Linked DNA regions of Parazoarcus communis. Each later gene encodes a partner of the first gene's protein in a complex. Links are inferred from orthologs where the notes say so. Each region holds a gene or a part of one and is shown in the gene's direction. Other genes may lie near its edges. The genes, in order: dsbD and CEW87_RS04465.

The links.
Region 2: the proteins of dsbD (region 1) and CEW87_RS04465 are in contact, whole or in part, in a crystal structure (PDB 1JZD), measured with the Escherichia coli proteins. The link is inferred for Parazoarcus communis from one-to-one orthologs.

The regions. Positions count from the first base shown.
Region 1 is NZ_CP022188.1:1,698,279-1,707,410, reverse strand. Bases 3,730-6,601 are described here. They hold dsbD (protein-disulfide reductase DsbD), read left to right. Parts: upstream 3,730-4,191; coding sequence 4,192-6,012; downstream 6,013-6,601. Other genes in these bases: CEW87_RS07750 (riboflavin synthase), read left to right, coding at 6,187-6,601; cutA (divalent-cation tolerance protein CutA), read left to right, coding at 3,841-4,176; CEW87_RS07765 (histidine phosphatase family protein), read left to right, coding at 3,730-3,736. In the rest of the region: CEW87_RS07780 (YfiR family protein), read right to left, coding at 1-135; CEW87_RS07775 (TonB-dependent receptor plug domain-containing protein), read right to left, coding at 147-2,153; CEW87_RS07770 (c-type cytochrome), read right to left, coding at 2,275-2,931; more of CEW87_RS07765, read left to right, coding at 3,179-3,729; more of CEW87_RS07750, read left to right, coding at 6,602-6,804; ribBA (bifunctional 3,4-dihydroxy-2-butanone-4-phosphate synthase/GTP cyclohydrolase II), read left to right, coding at 6,823-7,911; ribH (6,7-dimethyl-8-ribityllumazine synthase), read left to right, coding at 8,014-8,484; transcription antitermination factor NusB, read left to right, coding at 8,481-8,927; CEW87_RS07730 (DEAD/DEAH box helicase), read right to left, coding at 9,059-9,132. UniProt on the Escherichia coli protein: Required to facilitate the formation of correct disulfide bonds in some periplasmic proteins and for the assembly of the periplasmic c-type cytochromes.
Region 2 is NZ_CP022188.1:954,809-960,207, reverse strand. The notes cover bases 1-2,808. They hold CEW87_RS04465 (DsbC family protein), read left to right. Parts: upstream 1-944; coding sequence 945-1,673; downstream 1,674-2,808. Other genes in these bases: CEW87_RS04460 (murein transglycosylase A), read right to left, coding at 1,713-2,808; CEW87_RS04470 (UbiH/UbiF family hydroxylase), read left to right, coding at 1-929. Also shown: more of CEW87_RS04460, read right to left, coding at 2,809-2,810; CEW87_RS04455 (ATP-binding protein), read left to right, coding at 3,232-4,095; CEW87_RS04450 (Nudix family hydrolase), read left to right, coding at 4,099-5,052; CEW87_RS04445 (DNA gyrase inhibitor YacG), read right to left, coding at 5,049-5,216; cell division protein ZapD, read right to left, coding at 5,240-5,399. UniProt on the Escherichia coli protein: Acts as a disulfide isomerase, interacting with incorrectly folded proteins to correct non-native disulfide bonds.

The DNA.
Region 1 (9,132 bases):
GATGAACAGCAGCATGTTGATCAGGATGGCCGCCTTGAGGTCGGGTTCGGGGGCCCGTTGCTGAGCCATCGCATGGCCAGGCAGCGCGACCGCGAATGCCAGCACGGCGGCGCAGACCAGAACGAGAAAACGCATCGCAGACTGGCTCACAGCGCCACCTGCCAGCGCACGCGAATCTGCCGCCGGTCCTGGTCGATGCTGTCCTGCACGAAGGCGGACGAGGCGGGGTCGGCGTAGCGCTGATCAGTGAGGTTGTAGACGCCGACGCTCCACTCGCCCCAACCGGCAAGCGGGGCCGACGACAGCACGACGTTGAGCACGCCATGACCGGGAACCCGGTCCGATTTCGACTGCCGGGACGTCATGCCCTGCCACTGGCCGGACAGCTTCCAGCGTGAATCCAGCGGCATCGAAAACACCACCTTCCCGAGCAGGTCCGGCGAGTTTTTCAGGCTGCCGCCATCGCTCAGGCGCGAACGCTGCCATGCAAGGCTGCCGCGAAGCACATACCCGCCCGACCAGCTGTGTTCGGCATCAACTTCGACGCCATGAACCCGCACTCGCGGCAGATTGGCATAGGCCCACATGCCGTCGTTCGCGTCGAGCTGCTCGCCGATCATGTCGTAGATGACGTTGCGATAAATACTGACGCCAGCCCTGCCGCTGCGACCGAGGCGAACATCGGCCGCGAGCTCGACGCTGCGGATCCGCTCTGGATCGAGGTCCGGATTCGCCTTCTGCAACACCCCGTCGACGTAGTAGCGTTCGTAGGCATTGGGCGGCCGATACGAATGCATGTAGGCCGCTCTCAGGGTCAGGTCCCGGTCGGGCTGGTAGATCAGCGCAATCCGGGGCGAAATGATGGCGGCGTAGTCGCTGTGCTTGTCGTGACGCAGGCTCAGATTGAGCAGCCACTGCGGGTGGAAGCGCCATTCGTCCTGCACGAACACGCCGAACGTGCTTGAGGGATCGTTGGTGTTCAGGACCTCAGTGTAGGGCTCCCGATCGAAATTGCGCTGCTTCAGGGTGGTGTTCCACTGCGCTTCGGTACCGAGCATCCAGCGGTGACTTTCGCCTGCAGTTCCGTTCAGCCGGTAGTTCAGTCCGCTCCAGTCGGCAACAGCCTCGTCACGATTCGCAACCCCGCCCACGTAGCGGTAATCACCCTGGTAAAGGTAGGCACCGCTGAAGACCGAAAAATGCTGCTGCCACCCGGTGCTCAGGGTGTCATCGTAGGACAGTTCGAGCAGCGAGCTGCGGTCGAGGATCTCGCTGCCGGGTTCGCCGAACACCGTGCCGAATGGCGCGCCCGGCATCGCCTTGTCGCGCGTCGAGAAGCTGCCCAGCAGACGCCAGTTGCCAAGTCTCAACTTGCCATAGATCTTGTGGTAGTGCTCACCATCGAGGCCGCGCGCCCAGCCATCGCTCGGGCCGCTGTCGTATTCCTGGTAGTAGCGGTCCTTGCCCTCGGCACCGTAGGCGGCGAAGCCGAGGAACCAGTCGCCCCCGCCCTCCATGCGCTGGCCGGCGACCACACCGACGCGCCGGCTCTGCCCGCTACCCGCATCGACACTGACCCGCGTGCCATTGACATCACTACCATCGAGCATCACCAGGTTGATGATCCCGAACAGCGCGTTGCCCCCATATACAGCCGAGGATGGACCGGACACGAACTCGAGGCGCTTGATCCAGTCGATCTCGACCGGAGACTCATTGCCGATCAGGGCCTGATCGAAAAGTGCGTCGTTGCGCCGGGCGCCGTCGGTGACCAGCAGCACGCGGGAGTTGTAATCGCCGGAGCGGTTGAAGCCTCTGACGCCGAGGTACGTATAGTTCTGGTCGCCGGACGTAAACACGCCGCGCACGGTGGAAAGCGCCTCACCGAGATTGCGATAGCCCTGGTTCCGCAGTTCGTCAGCGCCAATGACGGTGACCGAGGCGGGGGTGTCGGACAAGGGCTGCGCGTAGCGCGTCGCGCCCACGACTTCGATTCGCAACAGATCGTCGAGTGACAACTCGGCAAGCTCGAACTCATCAGCCCCTGCGGCAGACACGGTACTGCCATGGGACGCGAGTCCGAATGCAAGTGCAAGAAGCAGCGATCGTATCCGCCGGTCCTGCGTCAGATTCTGTGCGGCATCTTGTTTCATTGTTCCAAGCCGGTTTCGGCGTTTGATTCACAGGCCGAATGTGCGGCACATGCCGTAACGGATTGCCTGAAGCGGCCCGCGCATCCCATAACGGAGAATGCAGCACCATTGTAGGCGACTCCTACTTCAGCCCGGAGAGGTAGTCGGCGACCGCATCGATGTTGTCCTTGCCGAGTTGGGTGACGGCTGCCGTCATCGGTGCGTAGAAACGTTCTCCCGACTGCGTCAGATAGCGCGTCAGACTGAGGCGGATATATTCGCGCTGCTGCCCGGCCAGACGGGGAAACGTGTCGCCACCGCGTGCATCGTCGCGGTGGCAGCGCGCGCACAGCCTGGCAAAGTAGGCCTCACCCTCCCCGGCACGGGGGCCGGGCGCAGTCGCGGGCTGCACCGGAGCGGCCGCGTAAAAAAGCGCAACGGCTGCCTTGTCGCGTTCGCTGAGCACTTTCATCAGGCCCTGCATGAACTCATTCTTGCGCTTGCCGGTCAGAAAGGCATCGATCTGCCTGAGCAGATAGTCGGGATGCTGAGCGGCCAGATTGGGGACTTCGGGATAGCGGCTCATGCCAGTCTCGCCGTGGCAGTTTGCGCAGAATGCCGAGGACTTCCTGCCCTCGGCCTGCGCCGCCTGCAGATCAGCCGGACTGCTTTGCAGTTGCGCAACCAGTTTGTCTGCCGCAACCGCATCTGCCGCGCCGAACGACGATAGCGGCAGTCCGCCAAGCATGAACAGGCAGCAGGCCAAGGCCAGAAACTGCCTGGCATTCGTATGAAACATCAACACTCTCCTGACAATCAACAGCCCTGAACATGTCATCGAAATTTATAACTTTAGACATAGAGCCAAAACATCGTTCCGCTGCCTTCAGCATTGCTCTACGCGCTCTGGTGCGCGCTCGTGGATTCTACCTTGGGCTTAACGGTGCAGGCTTGATCAGGCGCAAACCCGGCGTCCGTCGGACCCAGCATGGCCTTGCGGCGTGCCCGCACAGCGCCTCACGTGAAACGCGAGAATGGAGACCGGCATGAGAAGCCTGATGACCTGCCTGTTGTTGCTGTTCAGCACAGGGGCGATCGCCGATGACGAATCCCTCTGGGCGGCCCTCCGTGCGGGCGGACATGTAGCGCTGATGCGCCATGCGCCCGCCCCCGGCATCGGAGACCCGGCGGGCTTCGTGCTCGGGGACTGCAGCACCCAGCGCAACCTCTCCCCCGCGGGGCGCGCTCAGGCCACCGCTACCGGCGAACGCTTGCGCGCGCAGGGCATCACCCGCGCCACCCTCCACTCGAGTCGCTGGTGCCGCTGCCTCGACACCGCGCGCCTGCTCGGCCTCGGCCCGGTCATTCCGACGCCGGCGCTGGACTCCTTCTTCAACGAGCGCGATCAGGCTGCGGAGCGCAGTGCCGCCGTGCGCGCCCTGGTGCGGGACGCGGACACCGCAGCAGGACCACTGATCCTGGTCACGCATCAGGTGAACATCACGGCGCTGAGCGGGGTCTATCCGGTTTCGGGCGAACTCATCATCATGCGCATCGCTGGCGACGAGCTCGAACTCGCGGGCCGCATTCAGCCCTTGCCGTGACAAGCGCATCGACGTGACGCGATCGCTGCCGAATTGACTGAAGGCAAGCCGCGATCGCCGCGACTCCGCGATAATGGCGCTCACGCTCCCGCACGATCCCCGACATGACTCCGAACCTCATCGTCCTCACCAACCTGCCCGACCAGCCTGCGGCCGAGGCGCTCGCCGAGCGACTGGTCGCGCAGCGCCTAGCCGCCTGCGTCAACATCCTTGCCCCCTGCACATCGGTGTATCGCTGGCAGGGAGAAACCGAGCGCAGCACCGAGGTGCCGATGCTGATCAAGACCACGGCCGCGTGCTACGCCGCACTCGAGGCGGCGATCGTCGAAGCACACCCTTACGAACTTCCCGAGATTGTTGCAGTCCCTATCGAGCTTGGCCTTGCCGCCTACCTCGGCTGGATCGAGAACGAAACCGCGCCCGACGCGCCTGCCTCCTGACACGAAAAGAACACGATGCAACGTCTGCTGATCCTGCTCGCCCTGCTGGCGAGCCTGTTTTCCCTGCCCGGCCAGGCCGCCGATCCCATCGAACCGGAAAAGGCCTTTGCGATGACGGCCCGCGCACTCGACCCGCAAACGGTCGAAGTCGTGTTCGACGTGGCGCCCGATTACTACCTTTACGGCAGCAAGTTCCGTTTCGATGCCGAGCCGGCGAGCGTGGTGCTGGGCGAACCCGACCGTCCGCCCGGCAAGATCAAGCAGGACGAGTTCTTCGGCGAAGTCGAAACCTATCGCGGTGAGCTGCGCATCCTGCTGCCGGTCACCGCACCGGCCGACGTCAAGCGCTTCGTTCTCCATGTGAGCAGTCAGGGCTGCTGGGACGGCGGCATCTGCTATCCGCCCACCCCGCAATCGGCCGACATCGATCTCACCACGAGCGCCGCACCGGCGGGCAACAGCCTGCTGCAACGTGCGCTCGACCAGGCGCCGAATGCGGCGTCGACACCGGCCGCAACGGCATCCGGCGCAGCATCTGCGGTCAGCGGCGACGAGAGCGGCCGCATCGCCGGCCTGCTCAGGAATGCAAGCATCCCGCTGGTGCTGGCGAGCTTCTTCGGCTTCGGGCTGCTGCTGGCCTTCACCCCCTGCACCTTCCCGATGATCCCCATCCTGTCGGGCATCATCGTCGGTCACGGTCATCACATCTCGCGCGGCCGCGCCTTCATGCTGTCGCTCGCCTACGTGCTGGGCATGGCGGTCACCTATGCCGCCGCCGGCGTGGCCGCCGGCCTCACCGGCACATTGCTGTCGGCCGCATTGCAGAACGTCTGGGTGCTGTCGAGCTTTGCGCTGGTGTTCGTTGCGCTGTCGCTGTCGATGTTCGGCTTCTACGAACTGCAGCTGCCGTCGTCGCTGCAGAGCAAACTGGCCGATACCGCCAGTCACAACAAGGGCGGCCACCTCGGTGGCGTGGCGGTGATGGGCGTGCTCTCGGCACTGATCGTCGGCCCCTGTGTGGCCGCCCCGCTGGCGGGGGCCCTGCTCTACATCGCGCAGACGGGCGACGCGGTGCTCGGCGGCTTTGCGCTGTTCGTGATGGCGCTTGGCATGGGCATGCCGCTGCTCGCTGTGGGTCTCGCTGCACGTTCGGTTCTGCCCAGGACGGGGCCGTGGATGGAAGGTATCAAGAAAGCCTTCGGCGTACTCTTGCTGGCGGTTGCGGTGTGGATGCTGATGCCGGTGCTGCCCGCGCTGGCCAGCATGCTTGCGTGGGCAGCGCTGCTGTTGTTCTCGGGCATTTTCCTGCACGCCATCGACCCCCTGCCGCCCGGCGCCAAGGGCTGGCAGCGTTTCTGGAAAGGTGTGGGCGTGATGCTGCTGATCGGCGGTGCAGCCATGCTGGTGGGCGCCATGGCCGGCTCGCGCGATCCGCTGCAACCGCTGGCCGTCCTCCGCGCCGAAGCCGCTGCCACGGCACCCGCACCGGCCTTCGAGAAGGTCGGATCGATTGCCGAGCTCGACGCCCGCCTCGCAGCCACAGACCGCCCGGTGATGCTCGATTTCTACGCCGACTGGTGCGTCTCGTGCAAGGAGATGGAGCGCTTCACCTTCTCCGACCCGCAAGTGGCCGGACGCATGAGCCAGATGCTGCTGCTCAAGGCCGACGTCACCGACAACAACGACGAACACAAGGCGCTGCTCAAGCGCTTCGGCCTGTTCGGGCCACCCGGCATCATCTTTTTCGACCCTGCAGGCAAGGAGCGTGACGGTTTGCGTGTGGTCGGATTCATGCCGGCGCAGGCCTTTGCCGAAGTGCTCGATCGCGCCCGCTGATGCCCCTGCACAAGCCGTTTCTGCAGGCGCGAACGGGGGCGAGTGGACGCCCGGAATTCCCTTGCCGAAAGGCCTTGGCGGACAGATCCCGGGGGGCGAAGGGCAGCCCGAATCGCGCCGAAGCCGCCGGTTTCGCCTACAATCCCGCTTTTCCCCTTTTCCTTCAGTCCCTTCATGTTCTCAGGCATCGTCGCGGCAGTCGGCCGCATTGAACACATCGAAGCCCTCGCTGACGGCGTGCGGCTGACCGTAGACACCCGCGGACTCGACCTTGAAGACGTGATTGTCGGTGACAGCATCGCCAACAGTGGCGTGTGCCTCACCGTGATTGCACGCGATGGCGCCAAGGTGAAGTTCGACGTTTCGCGCGAGACGCTGAACTGCACCGTGGGGCTGGATCAGCCCGGTGGCGAGGTGAACCTGGAGAAGGCGCTGCGCATGGCCGACCGTCTTGGCGGTCACCTGGTAACCGGCCACGTCGATGGCGTGGGCGAAGTGGTGAAGTTCGAGCCGGTCGGCGAAAGCCACGAGCTCGTGATCCGCGCGCCGGCTGCGATTGCCGGCTACATCGCCAAAAAGGGCTCGATCACGGTCAATGGCGTCAGCCTGACCGTCAACCGGGTCGAACATCGTGATTTCTCGATCAACCTGATTCCGCACACGGTCGAGGTGACCAACCTCAAGCACCTGAAGGCTGGAAGCCGGGTCAATCTGGAAATCGACCTCATTGCCCGCTACGTCGAGCGCATGCTCGCCTGGCGCACCGAAGAAGAGCAGGCGCAACAAGCCTGACACTGGAAAGGACCCCAAATGAGCGCACTCGCTCCGATTTCCGACATCATCGCCGAGATCAAGGCCGGCAAGATGGTGATCCTCGTCGACGAAGAGGACCGCGAGAACGAGGGTGACCTCGTGATGGCAGCCGAATTCGTCACCCCTGAAGCCATCAACTTCATGGCCCGTTACGGCCGTGGCCTGATCTGCCTGACGCTCACCGAAGAGCGCTGCCGCCAGCTCGGGCTGCAACAGATGGTGCGCGACAACCGCACCCCGCACGGCACCGCCTTCACCACCTCGATCGAAGCCGCCACCGGCGTCACCACCGGCATTTCGGCCCATGACCGCGCCCGCACCGTACAGGTTGCCGTGGCCCGCCATGCCACACCTGACGATATCGTGATGCCGGGCCACATCTTCCCGCTCACCGCCCAGAAGGGTGGCGTGCTGATCCGTGCCGGCCACACCGAAGCCGGTTGCGATCTCGCACACCTCGCGGGCGTCGAACCCGCATCGGTGATCTGCGAGATCCTCAAGGACGACGGCACCATGGCCCGCCTGCCGGATCTGATCGAGTTCGCCAAGGAGCACGGTCTCAAGATCGGCGCAATCCGCGACCTGATCGAGTACCGCGCAGCAAACGAGCACCTGGTGGAAAAAGTCACCGAGAAGGAAGTCGAGACCGTGCACGGCACCTTCCTGCTGTCCGCATTCGAGGACAAGACCTCGGGCGACGTGCATTTCGCCCTGTCGCGCGGTGACATCCGCCCCGAGAACGAGACCCTGGTGCGGGTGCACGAGCCGATCTCGGTCGTGGACTTTCTCGACCCCGAAAGCAATCGTCACAGCTTCCCGGTCAATCACTCGCTGGCACGGCTTGCTGCGGCCGACGCCGGCGTGATCGTGCTGCTTTACCGCCCCCAGTCCGGTCGCGAACTGCTGGCGGGCCTGACCGGTACCGCGGATCGTCCGGTGAAATGGGATGCCCGCCTGTTCGGCGTGGGCGCGCAGATTCTGCGTGCGCTCAATGTCGGCAAGATGCGGCTGCTATCGAACCCGCGCAAGATTCCGAGCATGACCGGCTTCGGCCTCGAGATCACGGGTTTCGTCGACCAGGACTGAGCGCAAGCGAAGCGGCCAGCGCACCTGCGCCGCGCCCCTTCACCTGCGCGGGGTGCCATGCGTGGCACCGCCCACAAACCAACCTAATATTGAATCGAAACCATGCCACGTTACGAAAACATCCATGAGTACGAGAACGACCTGAACGGCAAGGGCCTGCGTATCGCAGTCGTCATGAGCCGTTTCAACCAGGACGTTTGCGAAGGCCTGCTGTCGGCCTGTACCGCAGAGCTGATCGAGCTTGGCGTCGCACCCGACCTGATCCGCATCGCCACCGTTCCCGGCGCACTCGAAATTCCGCTGGTGCTGCAGAAGCTCGCCAACAGCGGCAAGTTCGACGCCCTGATCGCACTCGGCGCGGTCATCCGCGGTGAAACCTACCACTTCGAACTGGTTTCGAACGAGATGGGCGCAGCCATCACCCGTGTCGGTCTCGATACCGGCATTCCGATCGCCAACGGCGTGCTCACTACCGAGGACGACGACCAGGCCATCGCCCGTACGCACGAAAAGGGCAGCGACTGCGCCCGTGCGGCGGTCGAGATGGCCAATCTGATGAAGGTACTGCCATGAGCAAGATGGCCCGTCGTCGCGCACGCGAACTTGCACTGCAAGGCGTGTACCAGTGGCTGCTGTCGGGAAACTCGATGACCTCGGTGCAGAAGCACCTCGAGGCCGACACCGAGAATCTGGACAAGGTCGACCGCGAACTCTTCGTCAGCCTGCTGCACGGCACCCTCGATAACGTCGAGTCGCTGCAGGCCTCGTTCGCCAAGCTGATCCACCGCCCGGTGAATGAGCTGTCGCCGATCGAGCACGCCATCCTGCTGATGGGCGCACACGAACTGCGGCACAACCTCGAAACGCCCTACCGCGTGGTGATCAACGAAGCCATCGAGCTGGCCAAGGGCTTTGGCGGCACCGACGGCCATCGCTTCGTCAACGGCGTACTCGACAAGCTCGCCGCCAACATCCGTCCTGAAGAAGTCGAAGCCGCACGCGCAGCCAAGGGCTGAACCCCCGGTCGACCGGGGCGACGCGGGGCACCCCGCCCCTCGCCCCGGCTCACGACGCATCGCGCCTTCACAGGCAAAAAAAATCCCGCCGAAGCGGGATTTTTTACATCTGAGGCAACAGCCCTGAAGGCTTAGCCGCGCGAGCTGCGGTCACGGCGATCGCCATGGCTGCGCTCGCTGCGGCTGGACGGATGGCCGTCACGGC
Region 2 (5,399 bases), 740 kb from region 1 along the record:
TCAAGGGCGACGGCAATGGCTGCGTAAAGTTTTCCGCTTATCAGAGCGGGCTATCCGAACTTGCCTGGATTGGTGAGTCAAGCCTGATTCACTGCGAACTGTGGGAGAGTCTCAAGCGCCAGCACAACGTCACGGTCTTTGCGCCCGCGCATCCTGGCGCGCTCGACGTGAGCGAGTCCGAAGCCAGGCTGGTGCTCGATGACGGACGACGCTTGAGCGCTGCGCTGTTAGTCGGTGCCGACGGACGCGATTCCTGGGTGCGCCAGCAGTCGGGGATCAAGGCAAGCGTGAAGGCGTATGACGAGATGGGTGTCGTCGCCAACCTGAGCTGCGAGCAAGAACATCGGCGCACTGCGTTTCAATGGTTCAGGGACGACGGCGTGCTTGCGTGGTTGCCCTTGCCCGGCAATCGCATTTCAATCGTCTGGTCTGCCCCGGATGCCGTCGCCGCCGATCTGATGTCGATGAGCGACGAGTCCTTCTGCGAGCGGGTCGCGGATGCCGGTGGACGGCGGCTCGGGCGGTTTGAAATGGAGTCGCCGCGTGCCGCGTTCCCACTTCGGCTGATGCGGGTCGAAAGCATGATCGGCCGTCGCGTCGCGCTGATCGGCGATGCCGCACATGCCATCCACCCCCTTTCCGGCCATGGCATCAATCTTGGTTTCCAGGATGCCCGGATGCTTGCCAGTCTGCTCGGTGAGCTGAAGCCGTGGCAGGGCGCCGGAGACCATGGCGTATTGCGGCGCTATGCCAGAGCGCGCGCAGAGGAACCCTTCCTCCTGCAGTATGCGACCCACGGCCTGAACCGCCTCTTTGCGAGTCGTAATCCCGCGTCGGCCTTGCTGCGCAATGTCGGGATGAACCTCACCGATCGTTTGCCGGTCATAACCAACGCACTCACCCGATACGCGGTAAGTGGAAAGTTCTAACTCCTGGAGATCCTGATGTTTTCTTTTCCCGGCCTTGCCCGTGCGCTTCCGCTTGCACTGAGCCTGTCCCTGTTTGGCGCTGGTGCGCATGCCGATGAAGCTTCCGTGCGCAAAGGTATGGAGGCCTTCGTCGGTGCGCCTGCAGTCGAGTCTGTTGCGCGTACCCCATACGCCGGGCTTTATGAAGTTGTGCTCAAGAGCGGCGAGCTCGTGTACACCGATGAAAAGGTCAGCTTCATTGTCGATGGTCGTGTGATCGATGCTCAAACCCGTCGCGACATGACCCAGCTTCGGCTCAACCAGCTTTCGGCCATCGACTTTTCGACGCTTCCGCTCGATCAGGCCATCAAGCACGTCAAAGGCAACGGGAAGCGGGTGATCGCCACCTTCGAGGATCCGAACTGCGGCTACTGCAAACGGCTCGGAAAGGAACTCGCGCAGATGAAGGACGTGACCGTCTATACCTTCCTGTATCCGATCCTGAGTCCCGATTCGACGACCAAGTCGCGTGATATCTGGTGTGCTAAGGACAAGGCAAAAGCCTGGAGCGACTGGATTGTCGACGCGAAGGTGCCGGCAACGGCGGACTGCGACACGGGTGTGATCGATCGCAACGTCGCGCTGGGGCAGAAGCTGAAGATCAACGGCACGCCGACGATCTTCCTGTCCAACGGCAGCCGCATCGGCGGTTATGTGCCGGCAGCAGAACTGGAAAAGGCGATTGGCGCGATCGCAGCCAAGTGATCGGAGCAGGGGGCGGTGCAAGGCCGCCCCCTGCCGTAATCAGCCTTTACCCAGCGCATTCGCTGGTTTCACCCCGTTCGGGAGCAATACCCAGATCCGGCCGTTCTGCCGCATCTTTCCGGCCTGTGTGCCGGCCTGCGCACCAAAACCCCAGAAGTAGTCCGCCCGTACCGGCCCCTTGATCGCACTGCCAGTGTCCTGTGCCAGCACGAGCCGGTTCAGCGTGCGGTTGCTGTACGGCCATGTGGTAGCGAGGAAGACAGGTGCCCCCAGGGGAATGTAGGCGGGGTCGATGGCGATGCTCCGCTCCTCCGTGATAGGGACCCCGAGGGCGCCGATTGGGCCGCTGGTGCTGGCGGGAAGTTCGCGGAAGAAGACATAGCTCGGGTTGCTGTTGAGCAACTCGCCGAGGCGGGCGGGATTGTCCCGCGCCCACTGCCGGATGCCTTCCATCGAGGCCTTGTCGAGCGACAGTTCGCCCTGACTGACGAGCCAGCGACCGATGGATTGATACGGGTGTCCGTTCTGATCCGCGTAACCGATGCGGAGCCGGCTGCCGTCGGGAAGCTCGACGCGGCCAGAGCCCTGCACCTGCAGGAAGAACAGGTCGATCGGATCGTCTGCCCACAGCAGAATCTTCGGGGCAAGGAGCTCCTGGCGCTGCTCCAGTTCGGCGCGCGTCCAGTACGGCACGACCTTGTTGCCGACGAGCCGGCCGCGCAGGCGCAGCGATTTGAGCTCCGGGTAGACGCTGGCGAGATCGATGGTCAGCATGTCGTCGGGTGGGGCGTGGATCGGCCACCGGCTCTGCGCTGAACGGACCCGACTGCCCTTGATAAGGGGTTCGTAGTAGCCGGTTACCAGTCCGGTGTCGGAGCCGTCGGCGTTCTGCGAACGCCATGGGGTGAAGTGCTGTTCAAAGAAAGCCTTGACCTGATTGGTTGAGGGACTGGCGGGCAGTCGTGCGCCAAGCGCACAGACGGCCTTCCAGTCATTGCGGCGGGAGAGCGTCCCGCAGGACTCGCGGAAGGCTGGCCACGCGGCGGCGTGATCGTCTTCGGCCCAGCCGGGGAGTTGCGCCCAGGTCGCCATGCTCATCGCGCCGGTCTGGCCTGCGGGCGGCGCTTGTGGGGGCACGGGAGCGGGCGCCGGACTCGGGGCGGGCGTCGGGGCAGTTGCGCCGGGGGGCGGGCATGCAGGGCAGGCCGGACAGGCCTGTGTCCGCACACAGGCCTGCGGTTTCGCTTCCGTTACCGGTGTCGGTGCCGGTTGTGGCGGTGTCGCGCAGGCGGCAAGAAGGGCTGCAAGCGTGGCGGTTGCGAGGTGTCGCGGAAGGCGGTGATGGGCCTGGCTCATGATGGGGATCGGTTAAACTCGGGGCATCCGGCCCCGCAGTATACCGGGGTCAGCTTCCGAATCCGGTAACCGGGCTGTAACGCACAGAGGCATGGGATGTGGGTCATTTTCCTTGAAGCGGGGCTTGCCCTGTTGTTGTTACTGATCATCGTGTGGGCGACCTTGCCGCGCCGCAAGAACAGAATGGACGAAGACGATGGAAATGAATGAACTGAGTGCCCTCATCTGCAGGGCGGAGCGGGTGCTTGAGCGGCTGGAGGGCATTCTGCCGGGACCGGCAGCGCCACCCGACTGGAGCGCGGCGCACGCCTTCCTGTGGCGGCGGCGTCATGGGCGCGGGAGTTTGCAGGCCGTGGGCGTGCCGCACGGGATTCGTCTGAAGGATCTGCAGGACATCGATGATCAGAAAGCGCGCATCGATCGCAATACGCGACAGTTTCTCGCCGGTAAGCGCGCCAACAACGTGCTTCTGACCGGCGCGCGTGGCACCGGCAAGTCCTCGCTGATCAAGGCATTGCTCAACGAGTACGGCGACCAGGGACTGCGCGTCGTCGAGGTGGACAAGGCCGATCTGACGGATCTGCCCGAGATCATGGAGATGCTGGCCGGTCGTCCCGAGCGTTTCATCGTGTTCTGCGACGACCTTTCGTTCGAAGAAGGGGAAGGGGCGTACAAAGCGCTCAAGAGCGTGCTCGACGGTTCCGTTTCTGCAGTGGCCGATAATGTGCTGCTGTACGCGACATCCAACCGTCGCCACCTGATGCCCGAGTATCACGACGAGAACCTTCAGGCGCGGCATGTGGACGGCGAGGTTCACCCCGGTGAGGCGGTGGAGGAGAAAGTGTCGCTGTCCGAGCGCTTCGGCCTCTGGATCTCCTTTTATCCCTTCGCTCAGGATGAATATCTCGACATCGTTGCGCACTGGCTCCGCGTCTTTGGTGTTCCCAAGCGCAAGCTGGCCGCTGCCCGCCAGGAGGCGCTGCAGTGGGCCTTGATGCGCGGTTCGCGATCGGGTCGGGTGGCCTGGCAGTTTGCCCGGGATTACGCGGGCCAGCTGGAGGACTGAGTGATGTCGAGGAAGGTGGTCAACGTGGCGGCCGGCGTCATTACGCGTGACGATGGCAGTTTCCTCATCGGACAGCGTGCGCCCGGAACCTTCTATCCGGGTTACTGGGAGTTTCCCGGTGGCAAGGTCGAGGCGGGCGAATCGCCGGCGGATGCGCTGAAGCGAGAGCTCGATGAGGAACTCGGTATCCGTGTCGAGCGCCTCTATCCGTGGCTGGTCAGGGAGCACGCCTATGAGCACGCGCATGTGCGGCTGCACTTCTTTGAAGTGCCGCAGTGGCAGGGCGCAGTAAACGATCATGTGCACAGCGCCCTGGCCTGGGTGCGACCGGGGCATGTCGACCGTTCGCCGATGCTGCCCGCGAACGGTCCGATCCTGAAGGCGCTGCGTCTGCCACGCAGGATGGGAATCACCTGTGCTGCAGCGATGGGCGTTGGCGCCCAGCTCGATGCGCTGGATCAGGCGCTGGTGCAGGGGCTCGGGATGGTGCAGGTGCGCGAAGCGGGGCTGGACGCGCGCGAGCGGCGGGCGTTTGCAACAGAGGTCGTGCGTCGCGCCCATGCGGTCGGCGCACTGGTGGTGATCAATGATGACGAGGCCCTGGCTGAAGAGTCGGGTGCGGACGGGCTGCATCTGCCCGCCCGCCGGCTCGCGGAACTGACGCAGCGACCGGCGTTCGAGTGGGTTGGGGCCTCATGTCACAGCCGCGAGGAGCTTGAGCGGGCCGCGGCGCTGGAGCTCGACTACGTGCTGCTGGGGCCGGTGAAGGAAACGCTCAGCCATCCCGGGCAGCCTGGCTTGGGGTGGGATGCATTTGCCGCGCTGCGTGCAGACCTGCCGATGCCGGTGTTCGCCCTGGGCGGGCTGGACGACGCCGACATGACGGATGCCCGTCTTGCCGGGGCACATGGTGTGGCGGCGATCCGGTCCTGCTGGCGCACGCCGCGCCGCGACTAGGACTGCGTGTCTTCGCCGGCGTCCGGCGGGGAGGTCGGGACGCGATAGCTTTCCGACGCCCATGCGCCGAGGTCGAGCTGTTTGCAGCGTTCCGAGCAGAAGGGGCGGAACCGGTTTTCGGTGCGCCATTCGGTCATCTTTCCGCACTGCGGACAGCGGACCATGCGGGGTGCTGAGTCGGGTTTGTTCACAGGCTGCAGAAGGTCAGTTCAAAGGGGATGTCGCGCTCGGCAACCCGTGGCCGGACGACGGTTTCGGGCAGCATGAAGCGGATGTTGAGCGCGTACTTGTTGGCGCTGATCTCGGGGATGACCGGCTCCGAGCGCGGAATGCGAATGCGCAGCATC